Regions from separate parts of the Cobetia sp. QF-1 genome, predicted to be linked through region 2. Evidence: predicted binding sites of a transcription regulator. Region 2 holds the regulator's gene; the other holds the start of a gene.
The links. The regulator sigma-54, encoded in region 2, starts transcription at its own class of promoters, with help from an activator protein. The targets are predictions, from matches to a motif close to TGGCACNNNNNTTGCTNT.
Positions count from the first base shown of each region.

Region 1: CFN46_RS11085 (amino acid ABC transporter substrate-binding protein) is a predicted target of sigma-54. The motif match lies at 7,995-8,012, and genes of this name have one in related genera.

Region 1 is NZ_NBVS01000005.1:123,738-134,590, forward strand. Features, by position in the region: gene CFN46_RS11050 (ferredoxin--NADP reductase) at 1-686, opposite strand, end outside; gene CFN46_RS11055 (LysR substrate-binding domain-containing protein) at 961-1,932, shown strand; gene CFN46_RS11060 (host attachment protein) at 2,083-2,511, opposite strand; gene CFN46_RS11065 (hypothetical protein) at 2,829-3,362, shown strand; gene CFN46_RS11070 (amino acid ABC transporter ATP-binding protein) at 3,511-4,239, opposite strand; gene CFN46_RS11075 (amino acid ABC transporter permease) at 4,316-5,440, opposite strand; gene CFN46_RS11080 (amino acid ABC transporter permease) at 5,451-6,641, opposite strand; gene CFN46_RS11085 (amino acid ABC transporter substrate-binding protein) at 6,882-7,907, opposite strand; gene speE (polyamine aminopropyltransferase) at 8,312-9,175, opposite strand; gene CFN46_RS11095 (VanZ family protein) at 9,448-9,819, opposite strand; gene hemE (uroporphyrinogen decarboxylase) at 9,852-10,853, opposite strand, start outside.
Region 2 is NZ_NBVS01000001.1:621,907-632,759, forward strand. Features, by position in the region: gene CFN46_RS02765 (HAD family hydrolase) at 1-134, shown strand, start outside; gene lptC (LPS export ABC transporter periplasmic protein LptC) at 134-820, shown strand; gene lptA (lipopolysaccharide transport periplasmic protein LptA) at 959-1,543, shown strand; gene lptB (LPS export ABC transporter ATP-binding protein) at 1,547-2,287, shown strand; gene CFN46_RS02785 (RNA polymerase factor sigma-54) at 2,516-3,964, shown strand; gene raiA (ribosome-associated translation inhibitor RaiA) at 4,553-4,861, shown strand; gene ptsN (PTS IIA-like nitrogen regulatory protein PtsN) at 4,871-5,341, shown strand; gene rapZ (RNase adapter RapZ) at 5,454-6,359, shown strand; gene CFN46_RS02805 (HPr family phosphocarrier protein) at 6,352-6,621, shown strand; gene mgtE (magnesium transporter) at 6,916-8,271, shown strand; gene pmbA (metalloprotease PmbA) at 8,420-9,799, opposite strand; gene yjgA (ribosome biogenesis factor YjgA) at 9,876-10,379, shown strand; gene tldD (metalloprotease TldD) at 10,537-10,853, opposite strand, start outside.

The sequences.
Region 1 (10,853 bases), on a different contig from region 2:
CTGATGTCGTCCAGCATCGCCGGGCTGCCACAGATCATGGCGCGGTCACGCTTCGGGTCCAACGGCGGCAGACCAATATCTTCGAACAGCTTGCCGCTTTCCACCAGATCAGTGATACGACCCTGATTGCGAAACTCCTCGCGGGTCACTGTCGGGTAGTAGATCAGCTTCTCCGCGATATCTTCACCAAGATATTCGTGCTTCGGCAGCTCTTGCGCGATCACATCGGCATAAGCCAGCTCAGAGACGTGACGCACACCGTGCATCAGAATGATCTTGTTGTAGCGCTCATAGGTCTCCGGGTCCTGAATGACGCTCAGGAAGGGCGCAAGGCCCGTACCGGTGGAGAACAGGTAAAGGTTCTCACCCGGTAGCAGATCATCCAGTACCAGCGTGCCTGTCGGCTTGCGGGACACCATGATCTGATCGCCCGGCTTGAGGTGCTGCAGGCGAGAAGTCAGCGGGCCGTCCTGCACCTTGATGGAGAAGAATTCCAGGTGCTCTTCGTAGTTCGGGCTGGCAATCGAATAGGCGCGCATCAGTGGCTTGCCTTCGACTTCCAGACCAATCATCACGAACTGGCCGTTCTTGAAGCGCAGGCTATCTTCACGCTGTGTGCGGAAGCTGAATAGCGAGTCATTCCAATGATGGACGTCGATGACTTCTGTCGTGGTCAGGCTGCTCACTTGATGCCTCCCGGGGCACTGCCCCTCAAATTCAATATTCACTATTGGAATAAACAAATAACAGCTTATGACCCAATGAACTATGCGACGATTGTAGTCACTTGCGGGTTATGCGTTAAATGGTTTATCTGGATATAGGTTATCTATTTTATCAATATTGATTGCGAATGAATCTTATTTCAACCTTGTGATGGCAATAAACCTTCCGTAACGGCGATTTCTCGCGTTGCGCCCGTCACCACACTATCTACCTACGTGCGTCATAGGAGGCAAAATGCGCTACAGCCTGCGTCAGCTGGCCGTCTTTGTCGCCGTGGCTCGCCACGACAACGTGTCATTGGCCGCCGAAAGCCTGGCCATGTCGCAATCCGCTGCCAGCACGGCATTGGCAGAGCTGGAGCGTCAGTTCGACTGTCGGTTATTCGATCGTCACGGCAAGCGTCTGCGCCTCAATGGGCTGGGACGCGAGCTGCTGCCCAAAGCCATCGCGCTGCTCGATCAAGCCGAAGAGCTTGAGCAACTGCTCGGGCAGCAAGACGCGACTGGCTCACTGGAAATTGGCGCCACACTGACCATCGGTAACTATCTCGCACCACAGATCATCGGCAGCTTTCTGACCCAGCACCCCGCAAGCCGCGTCGAGCTGCACGTACACAACACACATCAACTGATCGACAAGCTGGTGAACTTCGAGCTCGATATCGGCCTGATAGAAGGGGAGGTAGAACATCCGCTGCTGGAAGAGGCGCACTGGGTCAGCGACCGATTGAGCATCTTCTGTGCGCCCTCACACCCACTAGCGCAGGGGCTGGCGCAGGGACTGTCCCAAGAGGGCATCACCCTGGACCGACTACTCGCCACCCGCTGGATCATGCGTGAGAGAGGCTCCGGCACGCGCAGCACCTTTGAGCAGGCCTTGCGCCCGCACCTTGACGGCCCATCGACCAGTGTCGCCCAGCGGCTCGACATCATGCTGGAGCTGGAGCATACCGAGGCCATCAAGCGCGCAGTAGAAGCCGGCCTGGGCATTGGGTGCATCTCTCGTCTCGCGCTGCGTGACGCCTTCCGGCGTGGCAGCCTGATCGAGATTCCCACGCCCTGGCTGGAGCTCACTCGCGCCTATCGCTTCGTGCATCACCGTGACCGCTTCATCACCCAAGCCATGCGCGAGTTTGTCGCAAGTTGTCGTACATTGAGCGGCTCTGCCTCGCGCAGTGACGAGATCGTACTCCCACAGGTGTTGTAAATCAGCTATTTACAAGAGAGTGAGTACCCACATACAAAACACTACCGAGCGACTGCTCGGTAGTGTTTCTAACATGCTATCCGAAGACTCAAGCCTTCTCTCGATGGCTAACATGCATGCTAGCCACTCATTACTTATAGCGTTCAGTAGTCAGTGCCGGAAGCCAGTAAAGCGCGCCTTGATCTGGTCTGCACTCTCATGGGAAAGATCCTTGTCGAGCGTCTCAATGACTAGCTTGGCCACCGACTTGTCTAGCTTGTCACGCAAGACACCGAGAAAGCTGGGAGCCGCTGCGATAATCAGTTCATCAAACTTGCCGCCATTGGCGGCCTGCTTGAGATAATGAGCCACCTCTTTGGCGAAGAAAGCCTGATGTTTATCGGAGGTGGCGCCGTCATCACCTGTCTGGTGGAGACTTCCGTGTCCACCACTGGACTCACCCTTACCGCCGGTTCTCAAGTCGCCAGTATGCTGACGACTCTCTGGATGGACGAGGCTTTCCACTTCGGTGATCTTACCAGCAGTACGGGCAAAAACACGGGCACGAGCGGCATCGGCAGCAACGATGTAAGTAACCATTTACACACTCCCTATCTCTTGCGAGGCGTTAGTGATGAAGCAGGTAACAACTCTCTTTCGCGTTCATTAAAAGGACATGCTGCCGACACAGCACACATTCAACCCCGAAGAATGTCCCCCCCCCCCATTTGCTAGCCAGACTCACAACACGTACAGAACCAGTTCGCCATCACGCCAAGCCGCCGACACCAACGTCGCCGCTCCCGGACATGACGTAACTGGCGGAGTGCGTGCTAACATCCGCCCATCGCCAGCTTCGGCCTGCTTTCTACCCTCTGGCCCTATTCATCTCGCTGTTATTTCCCGGAGAATTTCCGATGCGCAATCTACTCCTGATGCGCCACCCGCTGCCCCGCCGCGTGCTGGTCACTGCTCATCTCATGCTTCAGTTGGGCCTGCTAGCTGCCGCTACTGGCTGGACTCTGCAGCACCTCACGCCGATCGGCCCTGATAACTCGCTACTGGTCCAATGGCCGGTACTGGCACAGGGTATCGGCGGCTTTCTGCTGGCCTTCGTGCTGATTCGCCTGTTGTTCGAGCTGATGATGTCGCCCCACCACTTGGTAAGCGCACGCGGCTCCCTTCCGACACTGGATGCCGCAGCGCTGGTCACTCGCTCTATTTCACGCCGTCCCGCAGTGCATGACAACGATGATAGCTGGGTTGGTAAGCCGCGCAGCGTTACCTGGCCACGTGAAGGCGAGGAAGTACCGACGGAGCCCAGCCCTGCGACTGCCGCACCGCGTACGACGGCTCCAGCCAAGCCTCAGGAACCGAGTCTGGGTAACGATACTGAGTTACCTACAACGGTGGACGAGCAACCTACTAGTCGCACCGAGCCCAGCCTATAAAGGCCAATCAAGTATGTGGCCACTCACTTACTTGATTGTTTTTTCACCATGGAAAAGCCCCGCGTGAAATTCACGCGGGGCTTTTTGCTTTTCAGCGCACACCAGGTGCAGCTGATATGGCTCTTCTTGGCTTGGGGCTTGGCTTGGATCAGTGCCCCAATATCTGACTCAGGAACAACTGGGTACGCTCCGATTGAGGATTGTTGAAGAACGGTTCGGGTGCGTTCTCCTCAATGATCTGCCCCTGATCCATGAAGATGACCCGATCTGCCACTGTCTTGGCGAATCCCATCTCGTGGGTCACACACAACATGGTCATGCCTTCATTGGCGAGCTCAACCATGACATCCAGCACTTCCTTGATCATTTCCGGATCCAGCGCTGAGGTCGGTTCATCGAACAGCATCACTTCCGGGCTCAGGCATAGCGAGCGCGCAATCGCCACTCGCTGCTGCTGGCCTCCTGACAGCTGACCGGGAAATTTATGCGCCTGGTCAGCGATACGTACGCGCTCCAGATACTGCATCGCTTCAGCCTCAGCTTCCTTGCGCGGGCGCTTTTGTACCCAGATCGGGGCCAGGCAGCAGTTCTCCAGCACTGTCAGATGCGGGAACAGATTGAAGTGCTGGAACACCATGCCGACGTTACGGCGGATCGCTTCGATCTGCTTGATGTCCTGGGTCAGCGGCATGCCATTGACCACGATATCGCCTTCTTGGTGTTCCTCGAGATGATTGATACAACGGATCATCGTCGACTTGCCCGAGCCTGATGGCCCGCAAATGACGATACGCTCACCCTTGCGCACGCTCAGGTTGATATCGCGCAGTACGTGGAAGTCGCCGTACCACTTGTTGAGTCCCTTGAGTTCGATCATCGGGCGCTCGTTGTCAGTGGTGTTATCTCGGGAAGCGGTTGTTGTTGTCATGATAAGAGTTTCCTTGGCGCCGTGATCAGCGCTTCTTGTGACCGGTATGCAGCAGGCGCTCGAGATACTGGCTGTAGCGAGACATGCTGAAACAGAAGACCCAGAAGATCAGCGCCACGAAGGCGTACCCCTCGATGGAATATCCCAGCCACTTGGGATCCGCCAAACCAGCCTGCACGATGGCCAGCAGGTCAAAGAGCCCAATAATCAGTACTAGCGAGGTGTCTTTGAATAGAGCAATGAAGGTATTCACGATGCCGGGAATCATCAGCTTGAGTGCCTGAGGCAACACAATCAGCCCCATGTTGCGCCAATAGCCCAATCCCAAGGCCACACCCGCTTCCGTCTGCCCATTGGGAATCGCCTGCAGGCCGCCACGTACTACCTCAGCCATATAGGCACTCTGGAACAAGGTAATACCGATCAACGCGCGTACCAGCTTGTCCAGATTGACTTCGCCTGGTACGAACAGTGGCAGCATCACCGAGGCCATGAACAGCACGGTGATCAGCGGCACGCCGCGCCAGAACTCGATGAACACCACGCAGATGCTCTTGACGATCGGCATGTCGGAGCGGCGTCCCATCGCCAGCAGAATCCCCATCGGTAGTGCCGCCACGATGCCGACAACCGCCAGCACCAGCGTCAGCATCAAGCCACCCCACTCGTGGGTACCCACTACCTCAAGCCCAAAGCTGCCACCGTGCAACAGGAAGAAGGCAATGAAAGGGAACACCGCCAGCGTGGCAATGGCGACCAGCCCTTTGACAGGCATGTTCGGAATTGCCAACCAGGCCACCAACGCTGCGAAGATGGCAAAGACGATATCGACTCGCCAGGTCAGCTCTTCTGGATAGAATCCATAGATGAACTGATCGAGGCGTGCACTGATGAAGACCCAGCAGGCGCCTTCACCCGTGCAATCGGCACGTGTCGTTCCACTCCAGTTTGCATCGATCAATGCCCATTGCAGGCTAGGCACGATCAGCAGATAGATGAGATAGCACGCGAATAGGGTAAACAGCGTGTTGATCGGTCCGGCAAATAGATTGGTACGTAGCCAGGCAATCGTCCCGATGCTGTCGCTCGGTGCCGAGCGTGCATCGATCATTTTTTCGGTAACCCGTGAAGGGGTCTTTTCAATCGACATGGGCAGACCCTCAGCGCTCGACCAACGCCATACGGGCGTTGAACCAGTTCATGAACATGGAGACCAGCAGACTGATGGTCAGATATACCAACATCGTCATGGCTATGACTTCGATGGCCTGACCGGTCTGATTGAGCGTGGTGCCGGCAAATACCGAGACCAGGTCCGGGTAGCCAATGGCAGTCGCCAGCGACGAGTTCTTGATCAGGTTCAGGTACTGGCTGGTCAGCGGCGGAATGATGACGCGCAGTGCCTGTGGCACGACCACCAGACGCAGCGTCATGCTGTTTGTCAGTGATAGCGCACGCGAGACCTCTGTCTGTCCATGCGGTACTGCCTCGATGCCTGAACGCACAATTTCAGCAATGAAAGCAGCGGTATAGACCGACAGTGCCACCCATAACGCGAGGAATTCAGGAACAACCGTAATACCGCCACGGAAGTTGAAGCCCTTGAGCTCCGGCAGCTCCCACGTCAACGGCATTCCCATGACCACAAAGACCAGCAGCGGTACGCCGATGATAATCCCCAGTGAGATCCAGCCAGCCGGTAGACGCTGCCCTGTCTGGGCCTGACGCTGACGATTCCAGTAGATGAAGACGCCGCTGGCCACGATAGCCAGTACAAAGACCGCCAGCACGACGGAGAAGCCTGCTCCTGCGATCGGCGCTGGCACATACAGCCCGCGCACGTTGAGGAAAATAGCCTCACCCAGCGATAACGAACCTCGTGGGCTAGGCAGCGCCCGCAAGACCGCGAAGTACCAGAAGAAGATCTGTAGCAGTAGCGGGATATTGCGGAAAATCTCGATATAGACCGCAGCCAGCTTGGAGATAAGCCAGTTGGGCGATAAACGGGCGACCCCCATGACGAAACCAATCACGGTCGCCGCAATCACGCCCAAGGCCGAGATAAGCAGGGTATTGAGCAGGCCGACGATAAAGGTATCGCCGTAGGTGGACTGCTCGGAATAATCGATCAGGCTTTGCAGAATGCCGAAGCCTGCGGTGTTATCAAGAAACGCAAAGCCGGTGGTGATACCACGGCTTTCAAGATTGGTCAGGGTGTTGCTGACGATCAGCGCCAGCACTCCGAACACGCCTCCCAGCATCAACAGCTGAAAGATCAGTGCTCGCTTGGCCGGGTCACGCCAGAAAGGCGGTTTGACCTTGGCCGGCGGGCGAGAAGCAGGGTGTGTCATACAGGCAATCTCCGCCGGAAAGCTATGTGACTTCTGCCTGCCACCCTGTCGAGCGGCAGATCAGTTATCTCTCAGCACTCGGTGAATGGCTCAAACGGTCACGATGGGTAAGGCAGGCGGTGCCTTAATGACGCTGGCCAGGGAAGATAGCTTGGCGGCCATCTCTCCCTGGCCAGCGTCCTTGCTCAGCCTGCTGCACAAGACAGAGAATCCACTTCACGTCATGAAGCGGTCTGTGGATCAGCGAACCGGCGGAGCGTACTGGATGCCACCGTTACTCCACAGGGCGTTCAAGCCACGCTCGATATTCAGCGCGGAACCGGTACCGACGTTGCGCTCAAACATCTCACCGTAGTTACCAACTTGCTTGATGACCTGATAGGCCCAGTCAGCCGGCAGCCCCATGGCCTCGCCATAGTTGCCATCGGCACCGACCAGACGCGCGACATTGGGATTGGTATCCGACTTCTTGGCTTCGATGTTGTCGGAGGTCAGGCCCATCTCTTCGGCGTTGATCTGAGCGAACAGAGTCCATTTCACGATGTTGAACCACTGATCATCGCCTTGGCGAACAACAGGCCCCAGCGGTTCCTTGGAGATGACTTCCGGCAGTACCATCGCGGCAGCCGGATCAGCAAGCTTGATACGCAGGGCGTAAAGCTGGGACTGATCGGAGGTCAACACGTCACAACGGCCAGCTTCAAAGCCCTTGACGGTCTGATCGGAGGTATCGAAAACGACCGGCTCGAACGTCATGTCATTGAGGCGGAAGTAGTCAGCCAGATTCAACTCGGTGGTGGTACCGGACTGGATGCAGATTGCCGCGCCATCCAGCTCTTTGGCACTGGCGACACCCAGGTCCTTGCTGACCATGAAGCCCTGACCGTCGTAATAGTTCACACCGGCGAAATTAAGGCCCAATGAAGTATCGCGCGTGGCGGTCCAGGTGGTGTTGCGTGACAAGACATCGATCTCGCCGGACTGTAGTGCAGTGAAACGTTCCTTGGCCGTCAGCGGTATATAACGCACCTTGCTGGCGTCGCCCAGTACCGCGGCAGCCACACCACGGCATACATCGACATCGAGACCCTGCCAGTTGCCGGCATCATCCGGTGCCGAAAAACCCGGCAAGCCGGTGCTGACGCCACACTGGACAAAACCCTTCTCCTTGACGCTATCCAGAGTCGCTGCGCTGGCACCACTGGCCACGGAGGCAGCCAAGAGGGCAGCACTCGCGATCAGCAGTGGCTTTTTATTGTTATGCATCATGAATCCCTCGCGTATGTCTGGGGTCCGCTCGGAAATCTCTCCGATACGGATGTAGTGCAATGCTATGCATGGCACCCCTCGACAATAGCAAGCCGCGTTCCAATTTCCGCCTATCGCGTAATTCACTACGTTCAACGCTTGAAAAACACCTGAAGTCCAGTGAAAAAGGCCAAAGCTGATAAAGGAGGCCATAGATCGTATGGCATGATTGGCGCGTAGATGGTGCCGTTATACGACGTGTTCGCTTCATATCGGTGCAAAATAAAAACGGCCGTTTCATGACGAAACGGCCGCTTGGGCTCTTCTAATAGTGCTCAATCAGGCAGCTGCGACCAATGTCTCAACCTGCCTGCATCAACGCTGACACGCCTGGAGGCATACTAAATGCCTCTGAAAATCGATCATTTTTCCAGCAGGCGCTGCATGAAGGGCGGTAACACCAGTGCGGCACGATGACCTTCAACTGTGTAGAAATCGCGCGCGAACGTCGCCGCAGCAGCGTCTTCTTCACGGAAGGCTTTTACATCACAGCCCTTGCCAGCGAGCGTGCAGCTCCACCAGCCGGACGGATACACCGGCTGCGGGAACGGCAGTGTCGCGACGCTATCAAAACCGGCCTCGCCCATGTCGTTGCGCAGGTCCTTGATGATGGAGTCGGTGTGATACAGCGGCGACTCGCTCTGCTGCACCATCAGACCACCCTGCTTGAGGATGCGGTGACAACGCTTGAGAAAGTCGGTCTTGAACAGGCCTTCCGCTGGGCCAACCGGATCCGTGGAATCGACGATCAGCACGTCGATGCTCTCGTCCGGGCAGTTGTCGACCCACTTGACGCCATCCTCGAACAGCAGCTCGGCACGCGGGTCATCATTGGACTCGACCAGCGCCGGGAAGAACTGCTCGGAGGCACGCGTGACCGCCGGATCGATATCGATCTGCGTCACCTTCTCCACGCCCGGGTGCTTGAGCACCTCGCGCAGGGTGCCACAGTCGCCCCCCCCGATGATAACGACACGCTTGGGGGCCGCGTGGGTGAACAGTGCCGGATGCGACATCATCTCGTGATAGAGGAAGTTGTCGCGGTCGGTCAGCATCACGCAGCCGTCCAGCACCATCAGATTGCCGTAGGTCTCGGTGGCATAGACCTCAAGGTGCTGATAAGGCGTCTGCTCGTCATGCAGCTTGTGGCTGACCTTGAGCGAAAAGGCGCTGCCGTGGCGGTCGAAGATTTCGGTGAACCAGGAGCCATCGAGATGTTCGGTCATGAGAACCCTCACAAGGGATATCGGGAGTCGGATATCAAGGTATGAATAAGAGGACGGGACATCAGACCCTCAAGGCCTGAATCATCGACGCACGCGTCATCGGGCGATGCAGTCCTGATCAATCAACAGGACTCAGGCGCAGCACCATAGCCAAAGACACGCGGAGTGGAAAGAGCTTGTGCACGATCTCGAGGCACTGGGGCTGACGCGCGATGACCAACGACACACCCGCCAGGCCTCTTCTGGCGGGTAGAGGCCTGGCACACGGCCCGTCACAGGCGGCTCAGGCGCGCCATCAGACGTCCGCCCAGGTGGCAGCCAAGCCCGGCAAGAATGCCGAGGAAATCCGCCAGCGCATCCAGCACTTCTGCCCCACGATAGGGAATCAAGAGCTGCAGACATTCGATACCGACACCCAGCAACAGCAGTGCCGGCAGAATAATCAGGCTGGAAATTCCCGATAGCCGTGTCATCAGCGCGAGTAGAACAAAAGCCGAGAAATGCTGCAGCTTATCCCACGGGAAGGTCTGCTCCGGATGCGGCTCGCCCGGAGAGAGCGTGCCGAAAAGGATCAGCAACAGGCATAGCAGCGCCACGAACGCCCAGCCACGGCGAGGAACGAGGCGCTGCGCAACAGGTGTCACTTACGCTTTTCTCTCTGCATCAACGCCATGAGTCAGCCACGTGCCAATGGCGTGGCGTTGGCGGTGTCGTCCTGATGGTACGCAGGGCTCAGCTCATGCAGAGCGTCCATCAGAGCATTGACGTTGCCTGGGTCAGTGAACTGGCTGATGCCATGACCCAGATTGAAGATGTGGCCCGGGCCCTGACCGTAACTGTCGAGAATACGGCCGACTTCGGCGCGGATAGCCGCCGGTGAACCGAACAGTGCGTTGGGATCAAGATTGCCCTGCAGTGCCACACGATGGCCGACGCGCGCGCGGGCGCTGGACATCTCGGTCGTCCAGTCGAGACCGACAGCATCACAGCCACTGGCCGCGATATGCTCAAGCCACTGACCACCATTCTTGGTGAACAGAATCACCGGTACACGGTTGCCTTCGCTGTCCGGCTTGAGACCAGCAACGATCTGCTCCATATAACGCAGCGAGAACTCGAGATAAGCCGGCGTGGACAACGTGCCACCCCAGGTGTCGAAGATCTGCACAGCTTGAGCGCCGGCGGCGATCTGGGCATTCAGATAGTCAGTAACGGCCTGCGCGAGTGTATCGAGCAGCTGATGCATGGCCTCCGGATTGGCATACATCAGGCCCTTCACATGGCGGAAGTCCTTGCTGGCACCGCCTTCTACCATATAGGTCGCCAGCGTCCACGGGCTACCGGAGAAGCCGATCAGCGGCACACGACCGTTCAGCTCACGACGAATCGTGGAGACGGCGCGCATGACGTAATCGAGATCACGCTCGACATTCGGCACGCTCAGTGCCTCGATTTCCGCCGCGGTACGCACCGTCTTGCGGAATTTCGGGCCTTCGCCAGTCTCGAAGTAAAGGCCCAGGCCCATGGCATCCGGAATGGTCAGAATGTCAGAGAACAGGATGGCAGCGTCGAGCGGGAAGCGCTCCAGCGGCTGCAGCGTCACCTCGCAGGCACGCGCGGTGTCCATGCACAGGTCCATGAAACCACCGGCCTGACCGCGAAGTTCACGGTACTCCGG
Region 2 (10,853 bases):
TGAGCGAAGCCAACTGGGTGACCTCTCACTCAGGCGGTGAGGGTGCCGTACGCGAAATCTGTGACCTACTGCTCAAGGCACAGGGCCACTGGGCGTCAGTGCTCGATACCTATCTACAGAGGTCGAACGCCTGATGTTACGTTTGCCCCGTCCTTCTCCGCGTCTATGGTTGATGCTGCTATTGCTGCTGGTCGGTGGCGTACTCGCCCTGATAGAGCAGCGCAATAGCCTTGAATCTGCCATAGGTACACAGGTCAACAGCGGTGAGCCGGACTACTATCTTGACGGGGCTGACATGACTCGCTTCGATGCGCGGGGCGTGCCGTTTCAAGACATGACTTCCCCGCACATTGAGCATACGCCCGAGGATGATGTCACCATCGCGCAAGCTCCAAAGATTAGCACCAACGATAGCGAGGACCGCCGCTGGTATGCCACTGGCAAGCGCGGCGTTCTCAGTGCCGGTGGCGACACCTTCACGCTAGAGGGCAACGCACAGCTGCGTCAGCCTTCCGATGCCTGGACACTGGATACTGACGTACTGAACTACAGCCGCGAACAGAACCGTGCCTGGAGCGACGTACCCGTCGTCATTACCCAGAATGGTCAGCATATCGAAAGCAACAGCTTCAGCGCGGATCTTTCCAAGGACTCCGCCGTGCTGGACGGTCGTGTACGCGGCACGCTTCAACCCGGCAAGGGCAAGAGTGCGGCCAGCAAGGAAGCTGAACGTATCGATGAGGGCAGCGATGCTACCTCAAACGATAGCGAAGGACGCGTCAACAGCACTTTCGAAGCCGCACCTGAAGCCAGTCAGTAATCATCATGGTACTTAGCGTACAGTCAGCGCGGCTGAGCACATCCCACGTGCTGCCAGTCCAATAGACTCCCTTATTCACTGCTTCCCGATGGCATGCCTGATCGAGAAGACATACCCGGTTCTGCCAAGGAGCACCCCATGACTTCAACGACTCTCAAGCCCTTGACGGCCTGGCGACAGACTCTTAACAGCAGTGTCATGGCCTTGTGCCTGACACTCGGCATGGCTATCACTGCGCCAGCAGCATTAGCGCTCGACAATGATGCCAATCAGCCGATCAACATCGCTGCCGACTCCCTGTCACTGGATGATAAAGCCGGCACTGCAACCTATACCGGCCGTGTCGAAATGCGCCAGGGCAGCATGAAGCTGGATGCCAGCCGCGTTGACATTAGCCGCGCCAACAGCGGCGAGATCTCATTGGTCAAGGCAACAGGCAAGCGTGCCTATCTGGAACAGAAACCCACTCCAGACGACAAGCTGGTCAAAGGCTGGGCAGATACCATTCTCTACCATGCACTGGAACGTAGAGTAGAACTGGTCGGTAACGCTCGTCTCGAAAAGGGTGATGACACCTTCGAAGGTGGCTACGTGGAGTACTTCCTCGACAAACGCCAAGTCAATGCCAACAACAGCAGCGACGCCTCACAGAAGAGCGACGGCAGTTCACGCGTACACATGACGTTGACACCGCGTGGCGCCAACACCAGCAAGGAAAACTGAGTCATGACTGCCGCTCCCCTCCGCACGCTCAGCGCACGCCACCTGGCCAAAGCCTACAAGGGGCGCAAGGTGGTCAAGGATATCTCGCTGGAAATTCGTCAAGGCGACATCGTCGGCCTGCTAGGACCCAATGGTGCTGGCAAGACCACCTCGTTCTACATGATTGTCGGCTTGGTACGCGCCGATGCCGGCAGCGTCACCATCGATGACAATGATCTCTCCGACTCTGCCATGCACTTGCGGGCACGCGCTGGCATCGGCTATCTGCCACAGGAAGCCTCAATCTTCCGCAAGCTGTCAGTGGCCGACAACATCATGGCGATTCTGGAGACACGCAAGGACCTTGATCGCAACGGGCGCAAAGCGCGCCTTGAAGAGCTGCTGAATGAGTTCAGCATCACGCATATCCGCGCCAGCACCGGCATGAGCCTCTCTGGCGGTGAGCGTCGGCGTGTCGAAATTGCACGCGCATTAGCGACAGAGCCGGATTTCATACTGCTGGATGAACCCTTTGCCGGTGTTGACCCCATCTCGGTAGGCGAGATCAAGAGCATCGTGCGACAACTGCGTGATCGCGGCATTGGCGTACTGATCACCGATCACAACGTTCGAGAAACACTCGATATCTGTGATACCGCCTATATCGTCGGTGACGGTCAGATCATCGCGCACGGTGATGCCGATACCATTCTAGCCAATCAGCAGGTACGCGATGTGTATCTGGGGCATGAGTTCAAGCTTTAATCGGTAGCATGAGAGCAAGGCACCTCGTATCGCCGTCCCTCGCAGAATGACATTACATGCTCAAGGATGTTGTTACCTCACTGGTATCAGCCTTGAGCATGACGTCCATACCACCTTCGTTGAAACATGGCATACAAGTTGCTTGAATAATCTCTTTCGCCCCTTGTCAGTGCCCCGACCCACGGTATAGCGTAGAAGCACGTTCCTTTGCCGTGAATCGACAGCCCCATGAAACCCACCTTGCAACTCCGCCTTGGCACTTCGCTGACTATGACGCCACAACTGCAGCAGGCTATTCAACTGCTTCAGTTGTCGACGCTCGACCTGCGTCAGGAAATTCAACAGGCGCTCGAGTCCAACCCCATGCTGGAACTCGACGAGGACTATGAGGCGCTGGAAGTCGTTGAAGCACAGGATGCGAGCGAGATTTCCACTGCCGAAACAAACAGCGAGATCCCGGAAGAGTATCCTCTCGATAGTGACTGGTCGGACCTCTATCAGGATCACGCTGGCAGCCTGACAAGCTCAGGAAGTAGTAGCGGCAGTGATGACGGCCAGGATTTCGAGCGCAACACCAGTGTAGAAAGCCTGCAAGATCATCTGCGCTGGCAATTAGCGATGACCGACCTCGACGACCGTGAACGGCAAATGGCGGAAAGCCTGATTGATGCCGTGGACGGTGCAGGCTACCTGAGCCTGACCCTGGACGAGCTAGTCGATGGCTTGCGGGGGCAAGGGCTGGCTGGCCTCAAAGCCTCGGAACTAGAGCAGGTACTGCTACGCTTGCAGCAGTTCGATCCCACTGGCGTCTTCGCCCGCGATCTACGCGAATGCCTGCTGCTACAACTGGCATTGCTGCCCGATGACCTGCCGCTACTCGCGCAGGCTCGGCGATTGGTACGTCAGTTTCTTGAAGCGCTGGGAAACGATGATCGCAAGCTACTCAAGCGCCGCCTGGGACTGGATGATGCTGAGCTGGACCACGTCATTCGACTGATACGAGCACTGGACCCACGCCCAGCCTCCGCTTGGGGGGAGCCCGCCAGTGACTATGTGATACCTGACCTGCTGGTACGCCATACTCGTCACGGCTGGCAGGTTGAGCTCAATCCCGAAGCGCTGCCGAAGCTACGTATCCAGCCGGAATATGCAGCGCTCATCAAGCGGGCAGACAAGTCTGTGGACAACACCTTCCTCAAGGATAATCTTCAGGAAGCGCGCTGGCTGATGAAAAGTCTCTCGTCACGTAATGACACACTGCTCAAGGTAGGGCGTGAAATCATGGCGCGGCAGATCGACTTTCTTGAGCAAGGTGAGGAAGGCATGAAGCCTCTGATCCTCGCCAATATCGCTGAAGTGGTCGAGATGCACGAATCCACTATCTCGCGCGTCACGACTCAGAAGTACATTCATACCCCTCGCGGCGTCTTCGAACTCAAATTCTTCTTCTCGAGCCAAGTGGGAGGGAGCGGCAATGGCGATGCACATTCCAGTACCGCCATTCGCGCACGTATCCGAAAACTGATTGCGGACGAGCCGGCGCGCAAACCGCTGTCGGATTCACGTCTGGTCGACCTACTCGCCAGCGATGGCATTGAAGTCGCACGCCGCACCGTCGCAAAATATCGCGAAGCCATGAGTATTCCTTCCTCTAGCGAACGCAAGCGACTGGCCTGATCATCTAGCTAGCCAGAGGCCACTACCTCTGTCATGGCCTTAAAAATCGTAAATATCCACATCATGATCAGCCGGCTTGCATGGAAAGCCGGCGATTTTCTCCCAAGGCATGACCGCCAGCATGTACCTCTCACTCCCAATTGCATGTTTTTAAAATCACTTTCGATAGTATTACCGATCATTCGTGCGGCTTTTCTTACGCAAAACCCCGCCTCCTTCGTGCTCATCCCGTACTTTTGACCAATCCAAGACGCCCACTAACATCGACGTACATGCTGACATTAGCGACTAACAGTCGCCTTCTTGTCACTCTTCCAGCGCAAACCGTCACACTCCTCTGTCATGGAACGTTCCGTTCTCCCCCAGTGAGTTGAAGACAAGCCTTGCGCCACGATGCAGCGCAGCGTTGATCTTTGCTCAAAGCTTGGGCATTGTCGGGGTAGGCGCTCGACGCACCTGACACGAGCCAAGTTTGTTACTGGCAGCGGCAGGCACGGAAACCATGTAGCAGAGCGTCTTATCAGGGTTTGCTCGCAGTCAAAAAGGGTTACAATTGAAAGGTAACCCGCTGGATAAAGGAGCGTGTCCATGCAAGTGAATATTACCGGGCATCATGTGGAACTTACCGACCCTCTCCGCGATTATATCAACGAGAAGCTCGCTCGCCTCGAACGGCATTACGACAACATCACCAATGTTCAGGTGACTTTGTCGATCGAGAAGGAGCGCCAGCAGGCAGCCTGCACGTTGCATGCTGCCGGCGCAGATCTCCACGCCCTGGCAGAAGACCTCAACATGTACGCTGCCATCGACGCGCTCGCCGACAAGCTGGATCGCCAGCTGGTCAAACACAAGGAAAAGTCCCAGGCTCGCTCTCAGGGCACCGGGACCCGTTGACCTTCTGCCATGACACTTGATCAGATCCTTCCCCCCGAGCGCACGCTTTACGGTGTCCCCGGGGGGAGCAAGAAGCGGGTGCTGGAATTTTTCAGCACCTTCATTGCCCAGAACATTCCCAGCCTGGATAGTCAGGAAGTCTTCTCACGCCTGATTGGTCGTGAACGACTAGGGTCGACCGGTATCGGCCATGGTGTGGCCGTGCCACATGCACGCAGCCCGCATTGCAAGACGCCCATCGCGGCCTTTCTGAAGCTCGGTGACCCCATCGACTTTGATGCCATTGATGGAGAGCCCATCGACCTGCTGTTTGTGCTGTTGGTCCCTGAGGAGGCAGATGACACACATCTCACCTTGCTCGGGCAGGTGGCTGAGCTATTGAACTCGCCCACCAATCGGTCAGCATTACGTCAAGCCGATAGCCAGCGTGCACTCTACGATGTACTGACATCAGCCATCGCCGAACTTCCGGCGCGTTGATCATCGAGCCCGGACATCGTCCGGGCTTTTGTACTGACAGCCACTGTTCGGGCTGCCCTCTCAGGCGCCATTTGCACTCACTCTACGCTGACCTCGCCTTTGGAGAGCATTCATGAAGATCGTGATCATCAGTGGCCGCTCTGGCTCCGGTAAATCGATCGCCCTTCAGGCCTTGGAAGACATTGGCTACTATGCCATCGATAATCTTCCCGGCATGCTGCTGGCACCGCTTGTCGAACAGCTAGAGAAAGACAGTCCTACACGTCGTCGCATCGCGGTATCCATCGATGCACGCAATCTTCCTGATGCCCTGACGCGTTTCCCTGAGCTGCTCGACGATGTACGTCAGAGTGGCATGGACGTACAGGTCGTCTATATCACGACCGATTCCCGCGTGTTACTGGAGCGCTACTCCGCCACACGCCGTCGTCACCCGCTGACACGCGATAACGACCGCACCCTGGCAGAAGCCATCGAGATTGAGCAGCAGACGCTAGCGCCTATCCGCGAGAAGTCTGACCTCATCATCGATTCAACCAGTTTGAGCGTGCATGACTTGCGCTCACGCATTACCGAGCAAGTCGCGCAACATAGTTCTCGCCACCTGACTCTCACGTTTGAGTCTTTTGGCTTCAAGCACGGCGTCCCTACTGATGCTGACATGGTGTTCGATGCGCGCTGCCTGCCCAACCCCTACTGGGATATCAATCTGCGCGCCGATACCGGCCGCGACGCAAGCGTTGTGGAATTCCTCGAACACTATCCCGACGTACAGGCGATGCACGATGATATCGCCGGCTGGCTAGAACGCTGGCTACCGGCATATCAGGCCAGCAATCGTAGCTACCTGACGGTCTCGGTCGGTTGTACTGGCGGACAGCATCGCAGTGTCTATCTATGTGAAAAGCTTGCTGCTCATTTTGCAGCATTACTGCCGGAAGTCCGCTTGCGCCACCGTGAACTCGGTATTCATACCGCGCTCAATGGAGCAGATGCGCAAGGGGATGGCGATGCGTAGTCGCGAGCTAACACTGACCAACAAACGCGGCCTGCACGCTCGAGCCGCAACCAAGTTGGTCAACTGCTGCGCTCCTTTTGCAGCGACAGTCATGGTCAGCCACGGAGAGCGCCGCGCCAATGCCACCAATGTCATGGCGTTATTGATGTTGGCGGCCCCCTGCGGCACATCGCTGATAATCGACGTTGAGGGCGAACATGCTGACGAGGCCATGATTGCCATCACAGCGCTATTCGAAGCTCGCTTCGAGGAGGACGAATAAGCGCCGGTCTTGTCACGATGATACTGCCGCGGCACCTCTTTCGCCTCTTTCACTCCTCCTGCGCCCCCCTCCCTGTTTCTGACTATCTCTTCCGCCTGTCCTCTCCCCCCGCATTTCCGTATCGCCTTTCTACTCATCTATACCTGATCACGTCATTGACCAAGGGCTAAACCTCTTCTTCGTGAGCGACTATTGTCCTTTTGATAAGAAACACTGTTTTCTTTTATCGACTAGACCCCCTGCGCCAATGGTAGAATCAACGCTGTCCTTAATGTCGACAGGGGAAGCCGACGGATGAGCAAGACGTCACGTAAAATCAAGCCAAAACTCGACCGCTTGTCACAGGCGCTGGAAAACGGCGAGCTGAATCAGGCAAGGCGCATGCTCAATCGTGGCCTGGCACCCGTCGACGTCGCTCACCTGCTCGAGTCGTCGCCGCCCAAGGAACGTAACCTGCTATGGGAGCTGGTCGACGCCGAATTACAGGGTGATGTCCTCCAGTACCTTGGCGAGGATATCCAGACCGACTTCCTGCGCGATATGGACGCCGTAGATGTTCTCGCGGCGACCGAGAACCTGGAGCCGGATGACGTAGCTGACATCCTCCAGCGACTGCCGAATGCAGTGATTCTCGAAGTCCTCGACTCGATGGAAGCGCAAGAACGCCAACGCGTCGAGACGGTATTGTCCTTCCCCGAGGATACTGCCGGCGGCCTGATGAACACGGATACCATCACTATCCGCCCGGACATCACCCTCGATGTAGTACTGCGCTATATTCGCCGTCACGAACGCCTACCGGACTCTACCGATACACTGCTGGTCGTTTCACGACGTGATGAATTCATCGGTACCCTGCCCATCAATCGTTTGCTGGTGTCTGACCCCAGCGTTACGGTGCGCGAGGTAATGGATACCGATAGCGTAGTGATTGCTGCTCTGATGCCAGAAACTGAAGTCGCTTCGCTGTTCGAGAAACACGATTTGATCTCGGCGCCCGTGGTAGGCGGCGACGGCAATCTACTCGGGCGTATTACCATCGATGACGTAGTCGACGTCATCCGCGGCGATGCCGAGCATCAAGTAATGTCGATGGCGGGGATGGATGAGGACGAAGATACCTTTTCACCCGTACTACGTACCTCTTGGCGCCGCGCCATCTGGCTAGGCATCAATCTACTGACGGCCTTCATGGCGTCAGCCGTCATCGGTATGTTCGAAGGCACTATCCAGAAGATCACGGCGCTCGCCGTACTGATGCCGATCGTCGCCAGCATGGGGGGCATCGCGGGCTCTCAGGCACTGACAGTATTGATCCGTGGTATCGCACTAGGTCACGTCAAAAGCGGCAATGTCCGCTGGTTGCTCAAACGCGAGATCATCGTCGCTGTGCTCAACGGCATGCTATGGGCTGTAGTGGTTGCCGGCATTGCCATTGCCTGGTTTGGCGATATTCAACTAGGGGCCATTATCGGCGCGGCCATCATGATCAACCTGGTCATCGCTGCCGTGACGGGGACCCTGCTGCCGGTTTTGCTCAAGAAGCTTAGTATTGATCCGGCGCTTTCCGGTAGCGTCATCCTGACGACCGTGACCGATGTGATCGGCTTCATGGCGTTTCTCGGCCTCGCGACCTGGCTCTATCTATAACGAGTTTTACCTGCGACACCAGCATCGTGTATCAGCCCCCCGCTGCCAGACAGAAAGACAAAAAGGCCGCCCCTCATCGGGGCGGCCTTTTTTTATCGACTCAATCGCACGTGACTTACAGCTCAGACGCTGCTTCGTGCTTTAAGCTTTACTCACCTTCAAGCTCGCCTTCCTCATCACCGGCTTCCGACATGCCCGCCACCGTCATGTTTCCAATCAGCCAGCTACCGCAATGAATACTACCGCGAGTGTCAACATCATCACCGATCGCGAGCAGGTTCGCTGCCATGTCGCGCAGATTACCCGCGATGGTGAACTCTTCCACAGCATGCTGGATCTGGCCATTTTCGATCCAGAAACCAGACGCGCCGCGCGAGTAGTCACCCGTCACACCATTCACGCCCTGCCCCATCAATTCAGTGACCAGTACGCCAGTGCCCATTTGGGCCAGCATGGATTCCAGCGAGGTCAATGGTGCCTCGAGACGGACATTGCGCGCACCACCAGCGTTACCAGTGGTCTCCATACCCAAGCGACGAGCACTATAGGCACTGAGCATGTAGCTTTTCACCTTGCCATCGGCAAAGTAGACATTGTCACGTGTCGCCACGCCATCGTTGTCGAAGGCTGCGCTGGACATGCCGCCCACTTCACGTGGCTTCTCACAGATAGTGAGCCATTCCGGGAAAAGTGGCTGCTCCAGGCTATCGCACAGGAAGCTCGATTCACGGTACAAGGCACCGCCGGCAATTGCCGACAGATAGTGGCCCACGAGCCCAGCGGACATTTGCGGATCAAACAATACCGGCATACGACCCGTCGCAACCTTGCGAGCGTTCATACGCGCAAGTGTACGCCGCGCCGCTTCACGACCCACCTCTTCTGGTGAACGCAGGTCGACCGGATTACGCACGCTGGTGTAGTCATAGTCGCGCTGCATGCCCTGGTCATCCTTGGCAATCAGCATGCAGGACATCGAGTGACGACTGCCGCACTGGCTGGCGAGGAAGCCGTGGCTGTTGCCATACACTTGCACGCCTTCACCGCTGGAGAAGCTCGCACCTTCAGACTGAGCAATCCCTTCTATCGCCAACCCCGCACTCTCACAGGCCAAGGCCAGATCCGTCGCTTCATCGACGCTGATCGCCCAAGGATGATGTGCATCCAGATCCGGGAATTCAGTGGCCATCAGCTCAGCAGGGGCCAGTCCGGCAAAGCTATCCTCGCCGGTGTAATGCGCAATGGAGATCGCTTTCTCGACAGCAGCACTGATCGACTCACTGCCGGCATCCGAGGAAGTGGCACTGCCCTTGCGATTACCGAGATAAACCGTCACGCCGATACCCTGATCACGTGACAGTTCAACGGTTTCTACCTCGCCATCACGCACCGAAATACTCACGCCTTGATCGACGCTAGCGCCGACCTCACAGGCGTCGGCACCCAGCGTGCGGGCCAGCTCAAGAGCTTCACTGACACGACGCTCGAGCAGTTGTTGCTGAGCAACGGCATCAAAGGCCTGGCTCATGATGTTCTCCTTCTGAGGAGACGGAGCGCTGGCAGTGCTATACTGCCGCAAATTTCCCCGACTCGTTGGAATTGGCATGCGTAAAGAAAGACCTGTGGAGCTCGCCGAGCGTCCCAGCAAATCCCAGTTGAAGCGTGAAATGATCGAGCTGCAGGCACTGGGCAAGCAGATCATCGAACTGCCGGCCGGTCAGCGCGACAAGTTCCCGCTCTCTGATGACATGCTGGCCGCCATCGACGAATCTCACCGTATTCGTAGTCACGAAGGACTGCGTCGTCACATGCAGTACGTCGGCAAGCTGATGCGCAAGGAAGATCTCGATGCAGTGCGTGCCGTCTTCCAGGCCATGGAGCAGCAAAACGTGCGTCGTGATGCATCCTTCCAGCGCCTTGATCGCTGGCGTGATCGCCTGCTCGACGATGACGAGGCTTTCGTGATATTCGTTGAGGATTATCCTCATGTAGACCGTCAGGCACTGCGCCAGCTGATTCGTAATGCACGTGCCGAGCGTGATGCAGGCAAGGAGCCCAACAGCTCCAAGAAGCTGTTCAAGCTGCTACGTGCAGAGCTAGATCTGTAACAGAGCAGTTCTTCACGTATTGCGTCATCAACGCCGCAGTGGTCATCCCACTGCGGCGTTGTCGTCTCTGATTCAAGCAGAAGCACTTGGCTTGTTACACGACCTGCCTCTCACAGGATCTGCCTGCCACACGACCAGTTCGGCGCGACCCACGCAATCAGGACTGGGTTCCACCGACCGTCAGTTCATCAAGCTTGAGAGTTGGCTGACCCACGCCTACCGGTATTGACTGACCATCCTTACCACACACGCCGACGCCAGTATCCAGCTCTAGATCATTGCCGATCATCGAGACACGCCCCATCGCTTCCGGCCCATTGCCGATCAGGGTCGCGCCCTTGACCGGTGTGGTCACTTTGCCATCTTCGATCAGGTAAGCCTCACTGGCAGAGAACACGAAACGCCCGGAGGTGATATCGACCTGACCGCCACCGAAGCTGACTGCGTAGAGGCCACGCTTGACGCTCTTGATGA